4 regions of the Streptomyces sp. NBC_01390 genome follow, and region 1 is predicted to be linked to each of the others. Evidence: riboswitches for the same ligand, from Rfam matches in the RefSeq annotation. Region 1 holds a riboswitch; each other region holds the start of a gene.
The links. Region 1 has a riboswitch for cobalamin ahead of OG241_RS13065 (cobalamin biosynthesis protein). Riboswitches for the same ligand answer to the same signal wherever they lie in the genome.
Positions count from the first base shown of each region.

Region 1 (3,275 bases):
CGAGCCCCGGTTCCAGCAGGGACACGTCCCCCCGGAACTTGTTCACGAGGAACCCGGCGACGAGCGCCTGGTCCTCGGGAGACAGCAGGGCGACGGTCCCGAAGAAGGAGGCGAAGACGCCGCCCCGGTCGATGTCGCCGACGACGAGGACAGGGAGCCGGGCATTCCTGGCGATCCCCATGTTCACGATGTCGGTCCGTCTGAGGTTGATCTCAGCCGGGCTCCCGGCCCCCTCACAGATCACCGCGTCATACGTGCCCCGCAGTTCGGCGAGGCACTCCAGCACGGTCCCGAGAAGTCGCTGCTGTCGTCCCCCGTGATATCCACGGGCGCTCATTTCCCCCACCGGCTTCCCCATGAGCACGACCTGACTGCTCTGGTCGCCCCCCGGCTTCAGCAGCACGGGATTCATGAGGGCGGTGGGTTCCACCCGGCACGCCTGCGCCTGCATGGCCTGCGCCCGCCCGATCTCGGCACCCTCGCGCGTGACGAAGGAGTTGAGGGACATGTTCTGCGCCTTGAACGGCGCGACCCTGACCCCCTGCCGCACCAGCCACCGGCAGATCCCGGCGGTGACGACACTCTTGCCGGCGTCGGAGGTGGTCCCCGCGACGAGCAGCCCCCCACCGAGGCCCCCGCCACTCATGGGGTGCGTCATGCGGTGCGCCCCTTCACCAGGGCCCGCGCGGCGACACTGACGCCGAGCGCGAGCACACCGACGCGACGGGACAGCCGTACCGCCCGTTCGATGTCGTGAACCTCCACAGCACGCCCCTCCTGGTTCAGCACCGGCCGATGCTCGACCCGTCCGCCGTAGGACAGGGTCCCGCCGAGCCGCACGCCCAGGGCGCCCGCGAAAGAAGCCTCCACGGGCCCGGCGTTGGGACTCGGATGCTTACCGGCGTCGTCCCGCCAGGCCTGTACGGCCCCGCGAGGATCCCCACCGGTGAGCGTGGCCAGGACGGCGGTGAGCCGCGCCCCCGGCCACCCCGCCACATCGTCCAGCCGGGCGGCGGCCCACCCGTACCGCCGGTACCGGTCCGACCTGTGACCCACCATCGCGTCAAGGGTGTTGACGGCCCGGAACCCGACCAGCCCGGGCACCCCGCCCAAGGCGCCCCACACCAGCGCGCCCACCACGGCGTCGGAGGTGTTCTCGGCGACGGACTCGACGACCGCCCGGGCGATCCCGGCGGAGTCGAGAGCCTGCGGATCCCGCCCGCACAGATGGGGCAGCCGCTCCCGCGCGCCCTCGACGTCCCCGGTCTCCAGCGACCGGCCGATGGCCCGCGCCTCCCGGCCCAGGGAGGTACCGCCGACGACGGCCCAGGTGGCGGCGGCGGTGAGAGCGACAGAAGCGGTACGGGACGGACGTGCGAGGCAACCGGCCGCCGCGGCAAGGGAGACGGCGCCTCCCACACACACGGCGGTGTGCAGCGCGCCCCACCCGCGATGGTCCCGCCACAGGACCTGTTCGACGGCGCCGGCGGCCCGCCCGAACGCGGCGACCGGATGCCCGCGGCGAGGGTCGCCCAGGATCAGATCAGCGAGGAGTCCGGCGGTGGCGCCGTACGCGAAGACGCGATCGGCACGCATCGGCTCAGCCGGCCAGGGGATCGGGCAGCGATCCGGTGCTGTACCTCGAACGCGAACGGCAGCCGAGCATGGCGATATGTCCTCACTCAGGGTGTCCACGCCCTGGTTCGACGAGACCGGCGGCAAGAGTTCCTGGCTCCCGGGGTTACCTACCCCGGTGACAGTGGCGGGACCGCGCCGGATTCACACCGGCTTCCTCTTCTGCTGCCGTACATGGCTCCGGCAGTCCACCACGGGCCCGGAACACCCGTCAACTTGCCGTTGACCTGGAAAGGAGGACTGTGCTGAGCCCCACACCACGACCGGATCGGGGCGACGAAAAACGCCCGCCGCGCCCCTGACCACCAGCGAGGCGGCCACGGTCACGGCGGGCGAGGAGGATGTACGCGGCCCTCAGGCCACGATCAGATAGATGCCGTACGCCACCACCGCCGCACAGGCGGCGAAGCACGCGTACGCGCCGGTGACCGCCAGCCCCGCCGACTCGCCCTGCGCGACCGCCCGTTCGCGGTGGGAGAGCCCGATGATGCCCAGGGTGAACACGCCCACCATGGCCACGGTGATGACGAGACTGACGCCGAAGACGGAGCCGAGGGCCGCCCAGTCGATCTTCATGTTGCTTCCTTACCGGACTCAGAGGGCCGTGGCCGACGGCTGGACCGCGACCTCGGCGGGGGCCGTGGCCGGGGCCGGGATGGTGGCCGTCAGGTCGTCGGCGACAGTGCCTGCCGGAGGCGGGGTCACGGCGGCGACGGCCGTCGTGACGACGCCGGCGGGCTCGGCGTTCGCCGCGGTCCCGCCCTCGACGTGGTTGACGTTGGTGTGGTCGATGACCTCGCGGCGCGACACGACCCAGATCGCCGTGCTCGACGCGATGAGGAAGAGGGCCACCAGAGCCGTGCCCCAGCTGCCGAAACCGGTGACGTACTCCGCCAGCGCGCCCACGAGAGCCGCGGCGGGCAGGGTCAGTCCCCAGGCCACGAACATCCGGGTCGCCGTCGACCAGCGGACCACGCCGCCCTTGCGGCCGAGGCCCGCGCCCATCACCGAACCGGACACCGAGTGCGTGGTGGAGAGGGAGAAACCGAGGTGGGAGGAGGCCAGGATGACCGTCGCCGCACTGGTCTGGGCGGCGAAGCCCTGCTGCGGCTGAAGGTCGGTCAGACCCTTGCCCATCGTACGGATGATGCGCCAGCCGCCCAGGTAGGTGCCGAGCGCGATGGCCATGCCCGCGGAGAGGATGACCCATACCGGGGGATCGGAGTCGGGAGCGACGGCGCCGCCGGCGACCAGGGCGAGGGTGATGATGCCCATCGTCTTCTGCGCGTCGTTCGTGCCGTGGGCCAGCGACACCAGGCCCGCGGAGGCGATCTGGCCGACCCGGAAGCCCTTCTCGGCCGCCTTGCCCTCGGCCCGCTTGGCCCCGAGCGTGTACGACAGCCGCGTTGCCAGCATGGCCGCGATGCCCGCCACCAGCGGGGCGGCGATCGCCGGGATCAGCACCTTCGTCACCAGCACGTCGCCGTGGACGGCGCCCGTGCCCGCCGAGGCGATGGTCGCGCCGATCAGGCCGCCCATGAGGGCGTGCGAGGAACTGGACGGAAGCCCGACCAGCCAGGTCAGCAGGTTCCAGAGGATCGCGCCGACCAGCGCCGCGAAGATCACCTCGGGACGGATAC
Region 1 is NZ_CP109551.1:2,930,796-2,934,070, reverse strand. It holds gene OG241_RS13070 (cobyric acid synthase) at 1-658, opposite strand, end outside; gene OG241_RS13065 (cobalamin biosynthesis protein) at 655-1,596, opposite strand; cobalamin riboswitch at 1,700-1,843, opposite strand; gene OG241_RS13060 (hypothetical protein) at 1,990-2,211, opposite strand; gene OG241_RS13055 (anion permease) at 2,230-3,275, opposite strand, start outside.

Region 2 (3,275 bases), 780 kb from region 1:
GCGCGGGGAACTGCGCGACCAGCCCCCACCGGCCTGAGGTGAACGACGACCCGCGTATCCAGCGGAGCGCTCACGCATGGCGGCGGCGCCGCGTCTGCCAGATCGCCGCCCCGCCGAGCGCCACGACGGCCGCGATCCCCGCGAGCAGGCCGACGGACGGGCCGCCGTCCGACTCCGTCTCCGTATCCGTGGCCCCGGCGGACTTGCCCGCCCCCACCGTCTCGCCGCAGCCCGTGCGCGGATACCCGGAGATCGCGCAGAGCAACGCGCTCGCGTTGTACCGCAGGGGACCCGCGACCGACGCGAGGGCGTCCGCCGTGGTCGCGTCGGGGGACACCCGGGCGCACGCCGTACGCGGCGCGGGCGGACTCCCGCCGGACGGCGCGTCGGCCGACGTACCGAAGTCGATGACGAGCGCCACCCGCTTGTGGCCGTCCCGCGCCGGCGTCCTGGCGCAGACGACCCCGAACACGGCGTCGGCGCGCGGCCGGGCAGCGCCCTTCGAGTCCTGGCTCACGGCGAAACGGAAACCCTGGACGTCACCGTCGGAGGGCCGGGCGGTCGACGGCCCCTGTGTGGCGTACGTCCACGCGCCGCCGTCGCGCTCCCAGAAGGACCAGTAGCGGTAGCCGACGGCCTGGGCCTGCCCGGCGCTCGCCCAGAGGCCGAGGAGGAGGGCGGCCACCAGGAGCGGGAGCGCGCGGCGCCGGATCACGGCTGCTGCTTCCTCTTGTTGCGTCCGCTGATCAGGAAACCGATGCCGATACCGGCGACGAGGAACACCCCGACGGTCCAGAGCGTCCCGAACCCGTTCCCGTCGTCCTTGCCGCTGTCCTTGTCGGTGTCCTTGGCACTGTCATGGGCGGCCGGTGTCGGAGAGACGGAGGCCGGGACGGACTCGGGCGCCGGACCGGTCGCGTTGAGGAGTGTCACCAGATCCTGGCCGCCGAAGTCGCGCGGATCGGCGGTCTCGGCGTGCGCCGCGAGGATCAGCTGCGCGTACGCGGCCGGCCCCGCCCCCTTCGCCCACGGCCCGGCGTTCGCCTCCAGCCAGCGCCACGCGTCGGCCGCCCGCTGCCCCTGGCCGGCCGTCGCGAGGGCGACGACGGCATCGGCGGTGTTGCCGTAGTCGGGCTGGTCCTTGGCCCCGGCCAGCGCGGAGGTGAGGTGCTTGTCCTTGGCGAGGGCCTGTACGAGGTGGGCGGCGCCGTTACGAGCGGCCTGCCCGGGATCGTCGGAGTCCGAGCAGGCCGAAGCGGTCCCGGTCGGCTTCATGGCCTCCCCGGCGAACCCCTTCCCCAGTACGCCGACCACGGCCGCGGCCGTCGCGTCGTCGTTGGCGGCGAGAGCGCCCTTCTTGTCCGGCTGGTAGGCGAAGGCGCCCCCGCCGGTCGCGTCGCACGGAAGAGCCAGCTTCAACAGCAGGTCGTACGGGGACCTGCCGCCCTTGGCGACCGTGCCGGGCTCCTCACCGGCCGCGGCGAGGGCTCCGACGACCACGGAGGTGGAGTTCGCGTCGCTGGCCCCGCCGGCCGCGTACCCCCAGCCGCCGTCCGTGTTCTGTACGGACTTCAGCCAGGCGACGGCCTTGCCGACCCCCGCGTCCTGCCCGCCGAGGGCGGCGAGCGCCTGGACGGCGGCGCCGGTGCTGTTGGTGTCGACGAGGGTCTTGGCGTCGCAGGCCGTACCGCTGTCCGCCCGGAACGGCGCGAAGGCACCGCTCGCGCACTGCTGCCCGGCCAGCCAGTCCACGGCCGAGGCGGCCGGCTTCACCCCGACGGTGTCCTGCGCGAGCAGCGCGAGGGACTGGCGCCAGACCCCGTCGTAGGTGGGGTCGCCGGTGCCGTACAGCCCGGCGGGGAGGGCGGCCGAGGGGGACGGCGAGGCGGCGGACGCCTGACCGCCGCCGGCCAGAGTGACGGCGATGACGGCCAGAGCCGTGGCGCTGCGGCGGACATTCATGATCGGCGGGTGCCTCTCCCTGCGGGGAGCCGGACAGCACGGGACACCCCGGGCGGCTCGGCTCCGTATCCCTCGACGGTGCCGTGCACCGGCGGACCGCCGGCGACGCGAGCCGGTCACGATCCGCACAGGGCAATCCGGCTCACAGCCCCTGACGAACGCCCAGGCTGCTCACGGTTGCGGGTCAGCGCCGGATTTGCACCGGCTTCCCCCTGTACGGGTGTGATACGACCTGCCCACTGTACCGGTCCGTGCAAACGGCACCGAGTTCACGCCGCTGTCAGACCGCCACGTACGTCACCGGCTCGCTCCCCGTCACCGCCTCCGCCTGGCCCAGTTTGACCAGTCGGCGGACGTGGGCTTCCGCCTCCGAGACCGCGATGTTCCTTGAGCCCGGGGGGATTTCGGCCCAGGGGCGGTTCCACTCCATGCGTTCCGCCAGCTGCCAGGGGGTGAGGGGGGTGGTGAGAAGGGCGCGGAGGCCGGCGAGGCGTTCGTCGTGGTGGTCGAGGAGTTCCTGTACGCGCACGGTCGCGTCCGGAAAGGCGTGGCGGTGGGCCGGGAGGACCTCCGCCGGGGCCAGTCGGCCGATGCGCTCCAGGGAGTCGAGGTAGTCGCCGAGCGGGTCGGGCGCCGTCGTGTCCTCCGGGTCCTCGTACAGGCCGATGTGCGGGGTGATCCCGGGGAGCAGATGATCGCCCGAGAACAGGCGGCCGTTGCCCGGGAGTTGGGCCGGGTGGGCCTCCTCCAGGTGGAGGCAGACATGGCCCGGGGTGTGGCCCGGCGTCCAGATCGCGCGCAGTCGGCGGCCGGGGAGGTCGAGGAGTTCGCCGGGGACGATCTCGCGGTCGGGCAGCGCCGGCGAGAAGTTCGGGAGGATGCCGGCGGGTGTTCTGCCCAGGGTCGCCACATGGTCGGCCGGTGCTCCGGCCGCCGCCAGCTTCGCGGTCATGTAACCGAACCAGCGCTCGGCCCGGTTGTCGCGGGTCCGCCGGACGAGCGCGATGTCGGCCTCGTGCATCGCGATCCACGCCCCGGACGCCTCGCGGACCTGGCCGGACAGGCCGTGGTGGTCCGGGTGGTGGTGGGTGATCACCATGCCGTGGATCTCGCCGACCGCCGTGCCGCACGCCGCCAGGCCCTCGACGAGGGTGTCCCAGGACAGCGGGTCGTCCCAGCCCGTGTCGATGAGCACCGGTCCGCTGTCCGTGTCGACGACGTACACCAGCGTGTAGCCGAGGGGGTTGTTCGGGATGGGCACCCGGAGGGACCGTACGCCCCCGCCGTGATCGGTCACCTGCGTCGACACCTGT
Region 2 is NZ_CP109551.1:3,712,165-3,715,439, reverse strand. It holds gene OG241_RS16645 (energy-coupling factor transporter transmembrane component T) at 1-78, opposite strand, end outside; gene OG241_RS16640 (SCO2322 family protein) at 71-715, opposite strand; gene OG241_RS16635 (prenyltransferase/squalene oxidase repeat-containing protein) at 712-1,962, opposite strand; cobalamin riboswitch at 2,072-2,223, opposite strand; gene OG241_RS16630 (MBL fold metallo-hydrolase) at 2,243-3,275, opposite strand, start outside.
Region 2: another riboswitch for cobalamin. It lies ahead of OG241_RS16635 (prenyltransferase/squalene oxidase repeat-containing protein); the one in region 1 lies ahead of OG241_RS13065 (cobalamin biosynthesis protein).

Region 3 (3,275 bases), 5.5 Mb from region 1:
CCTCCAGGATCTCCGTGCACAGGTTCGAGGAGTGGACGACACTGCCCGGCTCGGCCGTCTGGTTGGCGGTGCGGTTGGCCGCGTCCTTGAAGGTCATCCAGCCTTGGCCGGTCTGCGCGAGGGTACGCATCATGCGGCCGTACAGATCGCGGGCCGGGATGGTCTTCCGGGCGAGCCCGGCCTCCTCGGCCGCGCGGTAGGCGGCGTCGAACTCGGCGCCCCACAGGTCGACCAGTTCGGGCACGTCGGAGGGGGAGAAGAGCGACCAGAGGGCGTCCGTGTCCACCCGGCGCATGAACTCGTCCGGGATCCAGTGCGCGAGGTTCAGGTTGTGCGTACGGCGGGCGTCCTCACCCGTGTTGTCGCGCAGCTCCAGGAACTCCTCGATGTCGGAGTGCCAGGTCTCCAGGTAGACCGCGGCGGCACCCTTGCGCCGGCCGCCCTGGTTCACGGCGGCGACGGAGGCGTCCAGCGTCTTCAGGAACGGCACGATGCCGTTGGAGTGCCCGTTGGTGCCCCGGATCAGCGAACCGCGGCTGCGGATACGGGAGTACGACAGCCCGATGCCACCGGCGTGCTTGGAGAGCCGGGCGACCTGGTGGTAGCGGTCGTAGATGGAGTCCAGCTCGTCGACGGGGGAGTCGAGGAGGTAGCAGGACGACATCTGGGGGTGCCGGGTACCGGAGTTGAAGAGGGTGGGGGAGGAGGGGAGGTAGTCGAGGCGGCTCATCAGCCGGTAGAGCGCGGCGACCTCGTCCAGCGCCCGCACGGTGTCGTCCTCGGCGAGACCGCTCGCCACCCGCAGCATGAAGTGCTGGGGCGTCTCGACGACCCGGCGGGTGATCGGGTGGCGCAGAAGGTAGCGGCTGTACAGCGTGCGCAGCCCGAAGTACCCGAAGCGGTCGTCGCCCTCGATGTCGATCAGGGCGTCGAGACGGTCCGTGTGCAGCCGGACGAACTCGGCGGTGCGGTCGGCGATCAGGCCCTCCCGGTGCCCGACCGCGACCGACTCGGAGAAGGAGGTGACGCCCTGTGAGGCGGCCTCCGCTGCGATGGTGACGGTCAGTAGCCGGGCGGCCAGCCGGGAGTAGGCGGGGTCCTCGGAGATGAGGCCGGCCGCCGCCTCGGTGGCCAGCTCGCGCAGCTCCGACACGTCGGCCCGCGCGGACCGGCCGCGCAGCGCGGCGGCGGCGACCCGGCCGGGGTCGGCGTCGGGAAGGTCGGCGGTCAGCTCGGTCAGGGTCCGCAGCAGCGCGGTACCAGGACCGTCCGTCTCGACTGCGGCCTCTGGGGTCGCTGAAGCCGGTTCGGCTGGCGCGATGGTCACAGGGGGGCTCTCCCTCGCTCGGCACGGGGCCTTGCGGAGGGCAGCGGGGCACACGGACGCCTTACGGGCACGCGTGCGTCCACCGGCCCACTCCACGAGGCCCGGACGTCAGGCACCCGGACCGGTCGGCCGGGCACACCGTCGGCAGGTCCTCGGACTGGCCAAGCGCACAAACGTGCACGAGTACACCGTTGCGGGACAGTTCCGGATTCACACCGGATTCCCCTGCGGCGACAGCGAGCACGAGCATACATCTTGTGCTCACCCGTCACGCCACCCCCAGATGTTGTGTCGGGGCGGTTTCAGAGCGTCAGCTGACAGCCGATCAGGGCGAGTTCGTCCGGTGTGGCGGGAGACTTCCGTCCAGCCCGGGTGCGGACGAAACCCGATGTTCCCGGACGCCCCGCGTGGTGCCGGACGCCCGGGTTGCGAAGCGCGCCCGGAGTGATTCCATGGAAGTGACCGTCGGCGCCGCGCGAATCCTCTCCCGCCGGCCCTCCGTCCCGGGAACCGCTTTCGGAACTCGCAGGGAGAACGCCATGACGAGGGTTGTCCGCCGTCCGCCCTGCAAGGAGCGACCGCGCGACGCGCCGATGGCCACCCTCGCCCTCAGACGGGCGGGACACCGGGTCGGCCACGGGTTCGTCGGCCGCTGGCACTCCCTGACGATCCGTCTGGAGGCCCGCCGAGGTGCCACCCGCCCCAGGAAATGGCGCCGATGGCTCTCCTACGCCAACGTCACCAGGACGATCTGGCTGGTCGCCGTGCTGGCGTTGCTCGCCTGGGTCGGGGAGGGCCTGTTCATCTTCATCACGCACGACACGACCGGCTTCGAGAAGTGGCGGCAGGGCAACGAGGGGTTCGAGACCGTCTTCAAGTTCGTCGGTCCGATCCTCGCCGCCTCGATCGCCGCCGCGCTCTTCCTGTTCTGGTGGTACCGCTGGACCAAACGGCGCTATCTCACCAAGACGCTGCGGGATCCGCGCCGGCTGGTGCCCACCGCCGGATACGACACCGCCGAGGTCGTGGGCCGCGAGGACATCGCCCAGGTCATCGCCGAGCGGCTGCGGGAGCGCGACACCCGGCGGCCGTATCTGCTCGTCGGCGGCGTCGGAGCGGGGAAGACCGCGGTCCTCGTACGGCTCACCGAACTCCTGGCCCGCCAGAACGCGGTACCGGTGCCGGTCAGGCTGAGGGACGCGGCCGACGGCGCCGACCTGAGCTTCGAACGCCTGGCGAGGCAGCGCTTCGCGCAGGAGGCGCCCAAGGGCATTCTGGCGCGCAGCAAGACCGACCGGGTGTGGCAGCAACTCCTCGCCGACGACAAGCCGGTCGTCCTCGCCGACGGTCTGGAGGAAGCCCTTCTCGACGACGGCGGGCAGCAGAACCGGGACAACGTCATCCGCCGGGCCATCGAGCGCGCCCGCGAGGAGAAGCTGCCCCTGGTCATCGCATCCCGGCCGCACAGCCCGTTGGAGACCACCTCGGCTGCGATCGTGGAGCTGGAACCGCTCAGTGAGGAGGCGGCGCTGCGCTTCGTCGCGGCGGGCGTACCGGAGACCGACGAGCGCCGGGTGGACTGGATCGTGGAGACGGCGGAGGTGACGGAGTCGCCGATCTACCTCCAGATCGCCCGGGAACTCCATCGGCGGGGAATCCTGGAGCACGACCGTCCAGGCGACGACCCTCGGCACATGAACACCCGCAGCCGCGACCGCGCGACCCTGCGGCTGTGGCTGATGGAGACCTGGACCGAGGCGCTGTGCGAGGGAAAGCTGCGCGAGGACGTCGCGCTGTCCCCGCAGGAGCGTCGCGACACGCTCGAAGTGGTCTCGGCCCTGGCCTGCGTCGGACTGCTCCAGGACAAGCTGGAGGTCGGCTTCGCGGAGCTGCTCGACCCGGACATCCTGCACCCGGGCCCGGCACGGCGCGCGCGGGCCCGAGCCGA
Region 3 is NZ_CP109551.1:8,388,878-8,392,152, forward strand. It holds gene OG241_RS37885 (ribonucleoside-diphosphate reductase subunit alpha) at 1-1,327, opposite strand, end outside; cobalamin riboswitch at 1,453-1,594, opposite strand; gene OG241_RS37890 (ATP-binding protein) at 1,867-3,275, shown strand, end outside.
Region 3: another riboswitch for cobalamin. It lies ahead of OG241_RS37885 (ribonucleoside-diphosphate reductase subunit alpha); the one in region 1 lies ahead of OG241_RS13065 (cobalamin biosynthesis protein).

Region 4 (3,275 bases), 2.3 Mb from region 1:
GCCAGGACACGGCGAAGGCATGCCGCGAGTGCGCACAGGCATGCAAGGACTTCGCCTGGACGCTGGACACCCCGCGCCGCGGGACCGACAGCGCGTGAGCCGCACCGCGCCATGAACCGCCGGTCCACGTCCGGACACCCTCGCCTGTGGGCCGACGGCGCGTGAGCCGCACCGTGCCGTGACCGACCGGTTCCCATCCGGGCGCCTCGCCCGGAGGCCGACGGCGCGTGAGCCGCACCGCGCCGTGAACGCGCCGGTTCACCTCCGAATACCCTCGCCCGCGAGATGACGGCAGGTGAGCCACGCTGCCCCGCGAACCCGCCGGTTCACGTCCCGGACGCCCCCGCCCGTGGGACGACAGCATGTGAGCCGCGCGCGCCGATCCGCGTCGTGAACCCCGGGTTCACGACCGAACGCCCCCTACGTGTCGTGCGGCGCACCAAGCGGCCGGCCAAGGCGCACATTCCAGTGCCCCGCCCGGCCGCTCAACTCCGTTGCCGTCAACGGCGGAACGTCGATCCGCCAGAACGCCGACTCCGGCGCACCGAGCGCTCGTACCGTCGCCGCCCGTACGACCTCAGGCTCGACAACCGCCACCGTCCGGCCCGTGACCCGCGCCGCCGTCCCGTCCAGCCAGTGGGCGATCCGGTCGCAGAGCCCGCGGACCGACTCCCCGCCGTGCGGGGCCGACTGAGGGTCGGTCAGCCACTGGGCCAGCGCTTCCGGCTCCTTCTCCGTCACCTCGGTCAGGGTCGCGCCGCGCCAGCGGCCCGCGTCCAGACCGGCCGGCCCCGGTACCGAACCGGCGTCGAGGACCAGTGCCCGGGCCGTCTCGCGGCAGCGCGCGGTGGGGGAGACCCAGACCGTGGACACTGCCGGCAGGCTCCCTGCCGCCGCCAGGGCGAGCCGCAGCCCCGACTCGTCCAGGGAACAGTCGTCGTCGAAACGGGCCTCCCGCAGGGCCGCGCTGATCGCCGGTGAGATCAACATCACTCGGCTCGTCATCCGGTCTCTCCCGCGCTCATTCCGCCCCAATATTCGTTGTCATGCACGGAACTTGAGGCACCGTACGGCGCACCGCCGCGCCGTACGCCGTCCCACGCGCCCTTGGCCGAACCCCCGCTTCGCGGTACCTTCACGACGATATTGACGACGGTTCGACGGAAGCCGGTGGGAATCCGGCACGGTCGCGCCACTGTAAGCCCCGTACGCACCCGCCTGGTGCGGCCCGGGGGCAAGTCAGACCCGTGACTGTCGTCCTCCGCACCACCGATACGGGACGCGAGTTCCCCCAGGAGGTCTGTCATGGCACAGTCCGCGATTCAGCCGACCGCCGCACCCACCGCCGTACCCGAGAAACTGCCGATCGGCGCGATCACCCCCTGGGCGGTCTTCTTCGGCGTGCTGATGCTGGTGCTGCTCTACTTCGTCGGCGCCGAACAGGGCGCCACCTCCCTGGTCTCCGGCGAGGGTGTGCACGAATGGGTGCACGACGCCCGCCACCTGCTCGGCTTCCCCTGCCACTGACGAGGACAGGGAACGCACACGAGCTCATGAACTCCACAACGGTCAGAAACCTCCTGGTCCGCGGCATGCTCGCGGGCCTGGTCGCGGGTGTGCTCGTCTGGGTCGTCGCGTACGTCTTCGCCGAGCCGCTCGTCGACGACGCGATCGCGTTCGAGAAGATGCACGAGGCCCACGGGCACGCCGAACAGGCCCTGGTCTCCCGTGCGTTGCAGTCCACCGTGGGCCTGGGCACCGGTGTCCTCGTGTACGGCGTCGCGTTCGGCGGTATCGCCGCCCTCGCGTACTGCTTCGCGCTCGGCCGGATCGGCCGCTTCGGGCCGCGCGCGACCGCGCTGCTCCTCTCGGGGGCCGGCCTGCTCGCGGTGTACGTCGTGCCGTTCCTCAAGTACCCGGCCAACCCGCCCGCCGTCGGCGACCCCGACACCCTCAACCAGCGCACCGCGCTGTTCTTCCTGATGGTCGCGCTCAGCGTGCTGCTGGCCGTCGGCGCGGTCATCCTGGGCAAGCGCCTCGCGCCGCGCCTGGGCAACTGGAACGCGACGCTCGCGGCGAGCGCCTTCCTCGTCCTCGTGGTGGGACTCGCGTACGCGTTCCTGCCGTCGTTCACCAACGAGGTCCCGGAGGGCTTCTCCGCGAGCCTTCTGTGGCGGTACCGGGTGGCCACGCTCGGCATCCAGGTGACGATGTGGACCGCGTTCGGCCTGGTCTTCGGACTGATGGCGGAACGGCTGCTCGTTCCGAGGAAGGCAGCGGCCGTCGGCGCGAGCGGCACCGAACCGCAGGCAACTCCTGTGGCGCACTGAGCGGTTCGCCGCACTGGTCTGAGGGGGTCCCGGACATCCGGGACCCCCTCAGGCGCGCGTGGACCCGTACACGCACCGCCATTCCCAATTTCTGGAACACGTTCTACCGTGTGCGCCGACAGGTCCGGCCTTGGGGAGCCAGCAGGAGGCGCCGTGCATCTCGAATACACGCCCGAGCAGCAGCAGCTGCGCACCGAACTGCGCACCTATTTCGCCGAGTTGGTGCCGGACCGCGCCTACTCACGCTTCAGTGACCACGTCGCCCAGAAGCGCTTCTACCGCGAGACCATCCGTCGGCTCGGCGCCGACCGCTGGCTCGGCGTCGGCTGGCCGCAGGAGTACGGGGGGCGCGGCCTGAGCCCGATGGAACAGTTCATCTTCTTCGACGAGGCCGCCCAGGCGGGCGTACCGCTGCCGCTCATGGCGCTCAACACCGTCGGCCCGACGATCATGCGGTACGGCAGCGACGAGCAGAAGGCGTACTTCCTCCCGAAGATCCTCGCCGGCGAGATCGACTTCGCGATCGGCTACAGCGAGCCGGAGGCGGGCACCGACCTGGCCGCACTCAAGACGCGGGCGGTACGGGACGGCGACGAAGCCACCGGCCACTACACGGTCAACGGCCACAAGATCTGGACGACGAACGGCGACACGGCGGACTGGGTGTGGCTCGCCGTGCGCACGGACCCGGACGCCCCGCCGCACAAGGGCATCACCATGCTCCTCGTGCCGACCACCGACCCCGGCTACTCCTGCACCCTCATCCGCACCCTCGCCTCGCACGACACCACCGCCAGCTACTACGAGAACGTCCGCGTACCCGTCGCCCACCGGGTCGGCGAGGAGAACCAGGGCTGGCGGCTGATCACCAACCAGCTCAACCACGAGCGCGTCACCCTCGCCGCTCACGGCACGATGGCCATCCGCTCCCTGCACGAGGTCCAG
Region 4 is NZ_CP109551.1:590,562-593,836, reverse strand. It holds gene OG241_RS02500 (ferredoxin) at 1-98, shown strand, start outside; gene OG241_RS02495 (histidine phosphatase family protein) at 421-1,005, opposite strand; cobalamin riboswitch at 1,110-1,266, shown strand; gene OG241_RS02490 (CbtB-domain containing protein) at 1,306-1,527, shown strand; gene OG241_RS02485 (CbtA family protein) at 1,554-2,330, shown strand; gene OG241_RS02480 (acyl-CoA dehydrogenase family protein) at 2,484-3,275, shown strand, end outside.
Region 4: another riboswitch for cobalamin. It lies ahead of OG241_RS02490 (CbtB-domain containing protein); the one in region 1 lies ahead of OG241_RS13065 (cobalamin biosynthesis protein).